DNA from 2 places in the Bacillus sp. JJ1609 genome. Region 1 is predicted to be linked to the other one. Evidence: riboswitches for the same ligand, from Rfam matches in the RefSeq annotation. Region 1 holds a riboswitch; the other holds the start of a gene.
The links. Region 1 has a riboswitch for FMN ahead of ribD (bifunctional diaminohydroxyphosphoribosylaminopyrimidine deaminase/5-amino-6-(5-phosphoribosylamino)uracil reductase RibD). Riboswitches for the same ligand answer to the same signal wherever they lie in the genome.
Positions count from the first base shown of each region.

Region 2: it holds a riboswitch for FMN, as region 1 does, so the genes downstream of both, V7654_RS02165 (ECF transporter S component) here and ribD (bifunctional diaminohydroxyphosphoribosylaminopyrimidine deaminase/5-amino-6-(5-phosphoribosylamino)uracil reductase RibD) in region 1, are expected to answer to the same signal.

Region 1 covers NZ_JBALSS010000025.1:135,788-140,711, forward strand. Annotated here, with positions in the region: gene dacB (D-alanyl-D-alanine carboxypeptidase/D-alanyl-D-alanine endopeptidase) at 1-681, opposite strand, end outside; gene V7654_RS18460 (hypothetical protein) at 805-1,005, shown strand; gene V7654_RS18465 (metal-sensitive transcriptional regulator) at 1,256-1,576, shown strand; FMN riboswitch at 1,636-1,781, shown strand; gene ribD (bifunctional diaminohydroxyphosphoribosylaminopyrimidine deaminase/5-amino-6-(5-phosphoribosylamino)uracil reductase RibD) at 1,991-3,085, shown strand; gene ribE (riboflavin synthase) at 3,090-3,746, shown strand; gene V7654_RS18480 (bifunctional 3,4-dihydroxy-2-butanone-4-phosphate synthase/GTP cyclohydrolase II) at 3,758-4,924, shown strand, end outside.
Region 2 covers NZ_JBALSS010000003.1:62,045-66,968, forward strand. Annotated here, with positions in the region: gene V7654_RS02155 (histidinol-phosphatase) at 1-129, shown strand, start outside; gene serA (phosphoglycerate dehydrogenase) at 927-2,501, opposite strand; FMN riboswitch at 2,793-2,927, shown strand; gene V7654_RS02165 (ECF transporter S component) at 3,091-3,672, shown strand; gene V7654_RS02170 (ferredoxin) at 3,882-4,130, opposite strand; gene V7654_RS02175 (helix-turn-helix domain-containing protein) at 4,406-4,924, shown strand, end outside.

The DNA.
Region 1 (4,924 bases):
AACATAATCTGTATTCGGCTCAATTGAAATTATTGCTTTGCTGCCTTTCTTGGTTCCAGGATGAATATTCAGGATGACCGTGCCTGAATCATAGTCTTTATTGGGTGAAGCGGTTAAAGCCGAAATTTGCGATCCGTAATATTCATGTTCGTCGGTCCAGCTTAAATCAGTAGAGTACCGAACATCATCGTACCAGGTATCATCGGCAATTAAATCGCCCTCAATTCTTTCAATTCCCTTTTCTTTAATTGTTTTAGCGATTTTATTAAAGTCATCAGGCAGGAGGGTCGGATCGCCTTTGCCTTTTAAATAGAGATCTCCTTCAAGAGTTTTGCCGCTGATTTTCCCATCTGCAAATACCTCAGTCGTAAAAGTGTAGCCCTCTCCTAAAACAGAGAGAGCGGCGGAAGCGGTGAACAGCTTCATTACAGAGGCTGGCTGTAAGCGGGTGGCTCCGATATGTTCATACAGCAGTTCACCATCCTCTGCAGATCGTACACTTACTCCTGCCAATGATCCTTTGAGTTGTGGTTCTTCATTTAAAATCTCATTGATTTCTTTCGACAATTCGCCGCTTGTTTCAAATGCTTGTGCAGGAGGATCTTCAGGTTTGAAGTAAGCAATTAATGGCAATATTGTAATAGATAATATAACGATAAATAGTGCTGTTTTCTGTCTCAACATATCTTTCATTCCTTTCATACGCGGATAGAAACCCAGTATTTCGACAAGAATTTTCCCAATAAACAACTAGTAAAGTCTATGATAATCTTTTCATTAATATAAGGTTTAGGAGGGAAAAAAATGAACCGATTCATGTGGAATGCCTTACTCATTGTAGCCATCGGAACAGGATTTTACTTCTATGTCCAATTAATTTTTTCAAAGGTCACCGATCCTCTGTACGGTTCTTTGGCCCTGCTGCTGGGGTGTCTATTTGCAGCAGGCATTTCCAGGGAACTTATGCAGACTACTCAGACTGAACAAGAGAACAGCCAGATATAGTAACACTCCTATACAGGGGTGTTTATTTTTTTGTGCATTGCTGTTTTCCATGTACTTAAAAACTACTTAATCAAGTTCGGTCGCCAAAGTTAGAAATCCTTTCTAAGGAACGAAATTTGTTTGTAAAAGTTCCGACTTAAAATAGATTATCAGGTAAATGAGATTTTATGAGAAGTACTGTATGGGGGTATGATAAGATTAAGATATAAGAATAAAAGGGGGTTTTCGATTGGATATCCTTGAAACAGGAATGGACCCATCTGAATGTGAAGACAGCTGCTGTTCTTCTGAACGAAAAAGCCATCACTCTGATAAAACAAAAAAGAACCTTGTCACCAGATTAAATCGGATCGAAGGACAGATCCGCGGCATAAAGGGCCTGATTGAAAAAGATACTTATTGTGATGATGTGATCACTCAAATATCCGCCACCCAAGCAGCATTGAACAGTGTAGCTAAGCTCCTTCTGGAAGGCCATATGAAATCCTGTATTGTCGAGCGCATCCAGGAAGGCGACAATGAAGTCATTGATGAGTTACTGACGACGATCGAGAAATTGATGAAAAAATAGCTAAATGTTATTTATTCGTAATCTGAATTTTTGTACTGTATAATGACTGTAATAATTAAATATTCCTTCGGGGTCGGGTGAAATTCCCAACCGGCGGTGATGAAGCTGATGCTTCTTAGTCCGTGACCCGGTTAACATTTGTTAAACGGTGGATCTGGTGAAACTCCAGGGCCGACAGTTAAAGTCTGGATGGGAGAAGGAAAAAAATGAGGATTAGAACATAGGGATAACTCTACCCTTTTTTAAGCCTTTTATTTGATGCTGTCTTTTTTAGGACCCCGAAGCGCTATAATGCTTCGGGGTCTTTTGTTTTTTAACAGCTATATAACAGCTCATTGCGGATTTGACCCTATGCTGATTTGAAGCAGGTAATCACACGCAATTTTACTGAGTCCTTAGAAAGGGGGCGACCAGATGAATGACTTTGACTATATGGCATTAGCCATCAACCTGGCGAAAGCTACAACAGGACAAACATCTCCTAATCCGCATGTCGGAGCCGTTGTGGTAAAAGATAATCAGATTGTAGGAATGGGGGCACACCTAAAGGCTGGAGAGTCTCATGCAGAGGTACACGCTATTCGAATGGCGGGTGACAAAACCTTTGGTGCAACACTTTATGTAACACTTGAACCTTGCAGTCATTTTGGCAAGACGCCGCCTTGTTCAAATTTAGTCATTGAATCGGGGATTAAGAAGGTCTTTGTCGCTTCAATGGATCCTAATCCGCTTGTAGCTGGCGGAGGGATTAAAAAGATGCAGGCAGCTGGAATAGAAGTAGAAGCAGGATTATTGAAGGATGAAGCTGAAGCGCTAAATAAGGTGTTTTTTCATTACATAAATACTGGCTTGCCTTATGTAACTTTGAAAACAGCCACAAGCCTTGACGGAAAGACTGCAACCACAGCTGGTGAAAGTAAATGGATCACTAGCGAAGAGTCGAGGAAGGATGTTCACCAGTTCCGCCACACTCATGATGCTATTTTGGTAGGTGTCAATACAGTTATCAAAGATAATCCAAGCCTGACAGCCAGGATTGAAGGGGGAGGCAAGAACCCAATCAGGGTGATTCTCGACACGAACCTGAGAACTCCCTTAGAATCTAAGGTCGTCTACGATAATGAAGCAAAAACCATTATTGTGACAGGGTGTGAGGTAGATCCTGCTCAGGTCAAAAAGTTCGCTGAAAACGGAGTTGACATTATTACGCTCGACACACCAAAGATTCGGATTTTCGATATGCTCAAAAAGCTCGGTGAACAAGGACTCTCATCTGTCTATGTTGAAGGCGGCGCTGAGGTTCATGGCAGCTTTTTAAAGGAAAAGGCTTTTCAGCAAACCGTTACGTATATTGCCCCAAGACTAATTGGAGGGAAAACAGCTCCTGCAGCCTTCGGAGGGGAAGGAATAGCACATCTGGAGGACACCGTTTCTCTCGATATAAAAGATGTGAAGAAGATTGGACAGGATATAAGGATTATTGCGGAGCCTGTCCCGGAAGGAGGTTAAATATATGTTCACGGGAATCATTGAAGAAATTGGAGCCATTGCTAATATCCAGCACACCGGTGAGTCATTCGTCCTGACCATCGATGCAAGTAAGGTATTAACCGATGTCAATCTGGGCGACAGCATAGCCGTAAATGGAGTATGTCTTACCGTCACTTCTTTTTCAAAGAGTCGCTTTACAGTTGATGTCATGCCTGAAACAGTCAAAGCGACCAGCTTGAAAACAGTCAAGCGAGGATCGAAAGTGAATCTAGAGAGGGCGATGGCTGCGGGCGGAAGATTCGGGGGCCATTTTGTAGCGGGCCATGTAGATGGAGTAGGTGTAATAAAAGGGAAAAAGCAATTTGAAAATGCCGTTTATTATGAAATAGAAGCAAAACCTGAATTGCTCAAATACATTATTTTAAAAGGCTCGGTTGCTGTAGATGGTACAAGCTTGACGGTGTTTGGTGTTTCGGAAGATAGTTTTACATTATCATTGATTCCCCATACTTTATCCGAAACAGTTTTGGGTTTTAAGGGTACCGGTGATATTGTTAACATCGAGTGTGACATGATCGGAAAGTATGTAGGGCACTTTTTGAATAACCAGGCCGCGGCAGCACCAAAACGAGGCAATAATATTTCTGCCCAATTTTTAGAGGAAAATGGGTTTATGTGAGGATGATGAAAATGTTTGATCCAATCGAAGAAGCGATATATGAGCTTATGCAGGGGAATGTCGTCATCGTTTGTGATGATGAAGACCGTGAGAATGAAGGAGATTTTATCGCATTGGCTGAAAAGGCTACCCCTGATGTCATCAATTTCATGGCTACACACGGAAGAGGATTGATCTGTGTCCCTATAGAAACAGATTTGGCTCAAAAACTGGATTTAATGCCTATGGTATCACGTAACACAGATCCTCATGGAACAGCTTTTACGGTAAGTATTGATCATAAGTTTTCGACAACTGGCATTTCAGCTTATGAACGATCTGCAACTGTGTTGAGCATGCTTGACTCGGAATCGAAGGCTGCTGATTTTAAAAGGCCTGGACATATTTTTCCGCTTGTTGCAAAAAAAGGCGGAGTCTTGAGAAGAGCTGGCCATACAGAAGCAGCAGTCGATTTAGCGAAATTATGTGGAGCAAAACCAGCCGGCGTCATCTGTGAAATTATGAATGAGGATGGGACAATGGCTCGTGTACCACAGCTTCGGAAAATCGCCGATCAATTCGAATTAAAAATGATCACGATTAAAGATTTGATTCAATACCGGAACCGGAAAGATCAATTGATCAAGAGAGAAGTTGAAATCAATCTTCCGACTGAATTTGGAATTTTCAAGGCGGTAGGTTATTCAAATCTTGTAGATGATAAAGAACATATTGCTTTGGTAAAAGGGGAAATCGATCCCCACGAGCCGGTGTTAGTAAGAGTGCACTCAGAATGTTTGACCGGAGATGTATTTGGCTCCTACCGCTGTGATTGCGGACCGCAGCTCCATGCAGCATTGAGACAAATTAATGAAGAAGGCAGGGGAGTCCTGCTTTACCTGCGCCAGGAGGGAAGAGGCATTGGACTCATGAACAAGCTCAGAGCCTACAAGCTCCAGGAAGAAGGCTATGACACGGTGGAGGCTAATGAAAAACTTGGATTTGGAGCCGATTTGCGTGAGTATGGAATCGGAGCCCAAATTCTAAAAGACCTTGGCATCAAACAAATCAAACTTCTGACCAATAACCCAAGAAAAATAAAAGGGCTGAAGGGATATGACCTTGAAGTTGTCGACCGAGTGCCGATCCAGATGGAAACACGTGAAGAAAATGAAAATTACTTAAAAACAAAGCACAGC
Region 2 (4,924 bases), on a different contig from region 1:
TCTGATGCCCATGTGCCAGAACATGTCGGTGCTGATTATGACCAGGCACTGAAGCTAGCTAAAGAAGTTGGATACAATGAGCTCATGACATTTAGCAAAGGTGAACGAAAAGCTCATCCCTTAGGATAGAAAAAAATTAGCTGCAGCAAAACAGGACTTCATATGAAGGCCTGTTCAGTTTGTAGAGAAAAGGGGTTCGGAATGATCTCATTCCGAACCCCTTTTGCAAATCGATGACTAGAGCAGAAAGTGTAAGACTCAAACGGGGCAGGTGAGAGGTAAAATGATCCGATCTAGAGACTCTAGCAAATGATCATGAGTAACCTTCAAAGAATTATTCAACCCGCTTTTATACACATAAATAAGATACATAAATTGGTCCACCAATAAGCCTCTTGATCGCTATAATATCCAAAATTTGGAAAAAGAGGTCACCAATAAGGCCTCTTGGTTACCTGAAACGGGTAAAGCTGGAAAAAGAGGGCGCCAATAACGCCTCTTGGTTACCTGAAAGAGCAAAATTGGAAAAAGAGGGCACTAATAAGGCCTCTTGGTTACCTGGAATGGGTAAAGCTGGAAAAAGAGGGCGCCAATAACGCCCCTTGCTTACCTGAAAGAGAAAAAATTGGAAAAAGAGGGCACTAATAAGGCTTCTTGGTTACTCATAGGTGGAATATTTTATAATTCTTCCGCGGAAAGCGAAGCGCCTGGAAAGGAAATCAACAGTCCCATTACTCCTCCAAACAAAAGAAAAACTGTAGACAAGCTCGTTTTTATCGAGTTTGTCTACAGTCTGAACAGGCTACATAGGATGGCCTTTGTTGTTTTCATTAAGTTATTTTAATATAGGTTTTTATCCAAAAGATTTTTTTGGTTTGTCTGAAATCAACTTATTAAAACAAACAAAGTTTACCAAAGGGCCATTATTAAAGTATGATACTGTTTATTGTAACGATTTCTTTTAATGATTTTAGTTTTTCAATCATATCCTCTTGAAGCGGCTTGTCGAATGAAAGGACCATTATGGCCTCTCCTCCTGCTTCTTTTCTTCCTACCTGCATCGTTGCGATATTGACGTTATGATCCCCCAGAACTTTCCCTACATGCCCGATAACCCCTGGGCGGTCCATATGCTGGATATAAAGAAGGTTGCCTGATGGGTGGAAGTCGATGTTAAATCCATCAAGATTGACGATTCTCGGGCCATAATGTTCAATATATGTCCCTCTTGCTGTAAAAGTTTCCCCGTCACCAAGGGCAGTAACTGTAACTGTATTCGCGTAGCCAAAAGTATCACCGGTGATTTTCTCTCCGATCATGATTCCTCGTTCCTTAGCGATATGGATGGCGTTTACTTCGTTAACAGTGACATCGATGCGATTTTGGAAGAAACCAGACAATAGCGCTTTTGTAAGGAAGGAGGTCTCCAGCTCGGCCGCGGTGCCTGAATATGTAACAGTCAACTCGCTAATCCCTTTATTGTGGCATTCTGAAACAATTTTCCCCATTTCTTTGGCGAGCTGGTGGAAAGGCTGGATTTTTTCGTAAATTTCTTTGGACATAGCCGGCAGGTTAATTGAATTAGCCACTGGTTTGTTTTCCAGAAAGGTCCTGATTTCCTTGGCGACCTGGGTGGCAACATTCAATTGTGCCTCCTTTGTTGATGCGCCTAAATGAGGAGTTACTATGACTGAATCTAGATCAAGCAAAGGGTGATTCCCAGGAGGTTCAACTTCAAAAACATCTAGTGCAGCTCCGGCTACGTGACCTTTTTCAATGAAGTGAGCAAGAGCGATTTCGTCAATAATACCGCCCCTGGCACAATTAAGCAGGTAAACGCCTTTTTTGGTATAACTTAAAGTTTTTTCATTGAGCAGCCCTTTCGTTTCTTTTGTTAATGGAGTATGGACGGAAATGATATCTGCAATTGGCAATAAATCCTCAAAAGTGGATAATTGTACACCCAATACCTCAGCTCTTTCTTTCGTCAGGAATGGATCAAAAACTTTTACAGTCATTCCAAAGACTCTAGCTCTCTTAGCCAATTCAGACCCGATTCTGCCCATTCCGATAATCCCTAATGTTTTTCCGTACAATTCACTTCCGATATACTGATTTCTTTTCCACTCACCATTCTTTACCGTAGAGTGAGCCTGGGGAATATTTCTGAGAAGTGCAGCCATCATTGCAAAAGTATGCTCAGCAGTAGAAATGGTATTCCCATCTGGCGCATTTACAACGACAATCCCTCTTTTGGTGGCCTCTGAAATATCGATGTTATCCACACCGACTCCAGCGCGGCCGACAATTTTAAGCGTAGGCATACGGTCAAGCAGTTCGCTGGTAACTTTTGTAGCGCTTCTTACCAGTAGGGCATCAATTTTGGTTAAATTGATATTTTCAGAGTCAATACTGTCCATATAAACCTGAGCGTTCTCCAATTCAAGTAACGGCTGTAGGCCTTCCTCTTTAATTGAATCCGTTGCTAATATCTGAAACATTCTGCACTCACTCCCTAACTAAAGTATGTAATATTCTGATTATTTTACAAAACGAATATTTTTTTGTCAAATGACAAAAATGTTCATGATTTAGTGAAAACGCTCTCATATGAAGAGGATCACGAGGTTAAAAAGTTCGGATATTGCTATTTTTTTAATCACACTTAATTCATCATATTCATTATGATGGAAGAATAGGATGGAGATTGTAGCAGACATAAAATCGTCACATGCAAACAGCTTCACAAATATTCTTTTTTTCAGTATAATAAGTTTGTAAAATTAAATATGGTCTATCTTCGGGGCAGGGTGAAATTCCCGATCGGCGGTAATGAGATCTTTTTTCTCTAAGCCCGCGAGCCTTTAGGGGCAGGATTTGGTGCGATTCCAAAGCCGACAGTATAGTCTGGATGGGAGAAGATGGAGGTTCTGCAGACGATCAAAAAATGCAGGTTTTGATCGTTTATTAAGCATGCCTTTAACACTACTCCCTCAAGAATAAAACTTGGGGGATTTATTTGTTTATGGGTGTGTGAATGCTGAATCTTTCTTCTTTATGTGAGATGGATCTCTATAAGGAGAGAGGATTATGAAAAAATTTAGTGTTAAAGCAATGGTTTCAATTGGGATGTTAAGCAGTATTTCTTATGTACTTATGTTGTTGAACTTTCCGCTGCCGCCGTTTCCCAAGTTTTTAATGGTTGATTTCAGCGATATTCCTGCATTGATTGCGGCGTTGATCTTTGGTCCGGCTGCCGGTATCTTAGTAGAGTTATTAAAGAACATGCTTGATTATTTTATGACTGGAAGTGAAACAGGTGTCCCTGTTGGCCACGTTGCTAATTTTGTCGCAGGCGTGTTGTTCATCCTTCCAACCTATTACCTTTACCAGAGGCTGAAAACAACTAAAGGCATGACATTTGCCCTTGTTGCAGGTACAGTCAGCATGGCAATCTTGATGAGCGTATTGAATTATTTCGTTTTTCTTCCTGCATATACATTATTTTTAAATATGCCGGCAATGTCTGGCCCGGAAACAAAACAACTTATTGTGGCCGGTATTTTGCCTTTCAATATTGTTAAAGGTATTTTAATGTCGATTGTATTCATGCTGATGTTCTCAAGAATGAAAACATGGATTGAAAGACAGCGGTCTTTTAAAAACGCATAATTATCTCAGCAGAGATTAAATAGATAAAAAGCAACGGTCTGCACCGTTGCTTTTTTTTGTCTTTATATGGCCTTTATATCTAGTCCCTGATTCCAGTGCTCAAATTCTTTAAGTACAGCAACATTCTATGAGAAGATGCATGAAGAAAAATTAAGATCGCTAAATGCCGACAAAAAAATTCCCGCCGTAAAGCGGGAATTATGTATTGATTATTCGAATTTAGTAGCATCTCCGTTAAATGGCTCATCTGCTACTTTGATTGAATCTGTTGGGCAGCCTTCGAATGCATCCATCATATCGTCAATTAAAACGTCTGGAATCTCTACGATACCTTCGTTTTCATCAAGTGTTACGAATGCAATGCCTTCATCATCGTAATCATAAATGTCTGGAGCAGCTGCACCGCAAGCTCCGCATGCAATACATGTTTCTTTGTCAACAATCGTGTACTTAGCCATGATCTAATTCCTCCCAAATGTTTAACAATAATAAATCGTCTTCCTAAAAAAGTGAAAACGTATTCCTCATACCTATTGTAAAACTGTATCGCAAACATTTCAATAAAAAAAGTATTGAGAATGCTTATCACATAAGGCGTTGCGAGGTTTTAGGGCTGAAAATAAAACATTTTCTTCTGCATTTTCATGGTAAAATAAATCTATAATATTTTCCTGCAATAGGAAAGGTAAAGAAATTGCATGGTGATGATTCTAATTTCAGCAAGGGTGATTTTATGCAAATTACATACCTAGAGGCAGTCATCCTGTATCTTTTAAAAAAAATTAATGGAGAACGGACAATTTATTCCTTATTCCATCTTTTTCAAGGTAAGAGGTCTTCCCAAACTATTCAAGATGCCCATCTATATCAGCTTTCACCTTTTTTTCATTCTTATCCTTCAATAACAAGAAGCCAGCTTGAGAAGGCAGTGAATTGTCTCATGGAGTACGGTCTGGCTGAGGAAATTGCTGATACAAAAGTTGTTTTAACCCCCAGAGGGATACAAGAATTAGATCTTAAGCTGGCTGAAAGTCCCTTGCCTATTTATTTAAATGGCTGGAAGTACCACCAGGTCACAGAATCGTTTTGGGAAAGGCTGACACTGCTCATTCAAGTAAGTTCTAATTTAGTCCACCGTGAACGGAGTTTTATTCCTGTCCGCAATAAAAAGGAAACTCTTAATTGGGTTAAACATTATATTAGGCAGCAGGGCGAGGACAGATATCAGCTTGCAGAAAGGCTGTATCAAGAA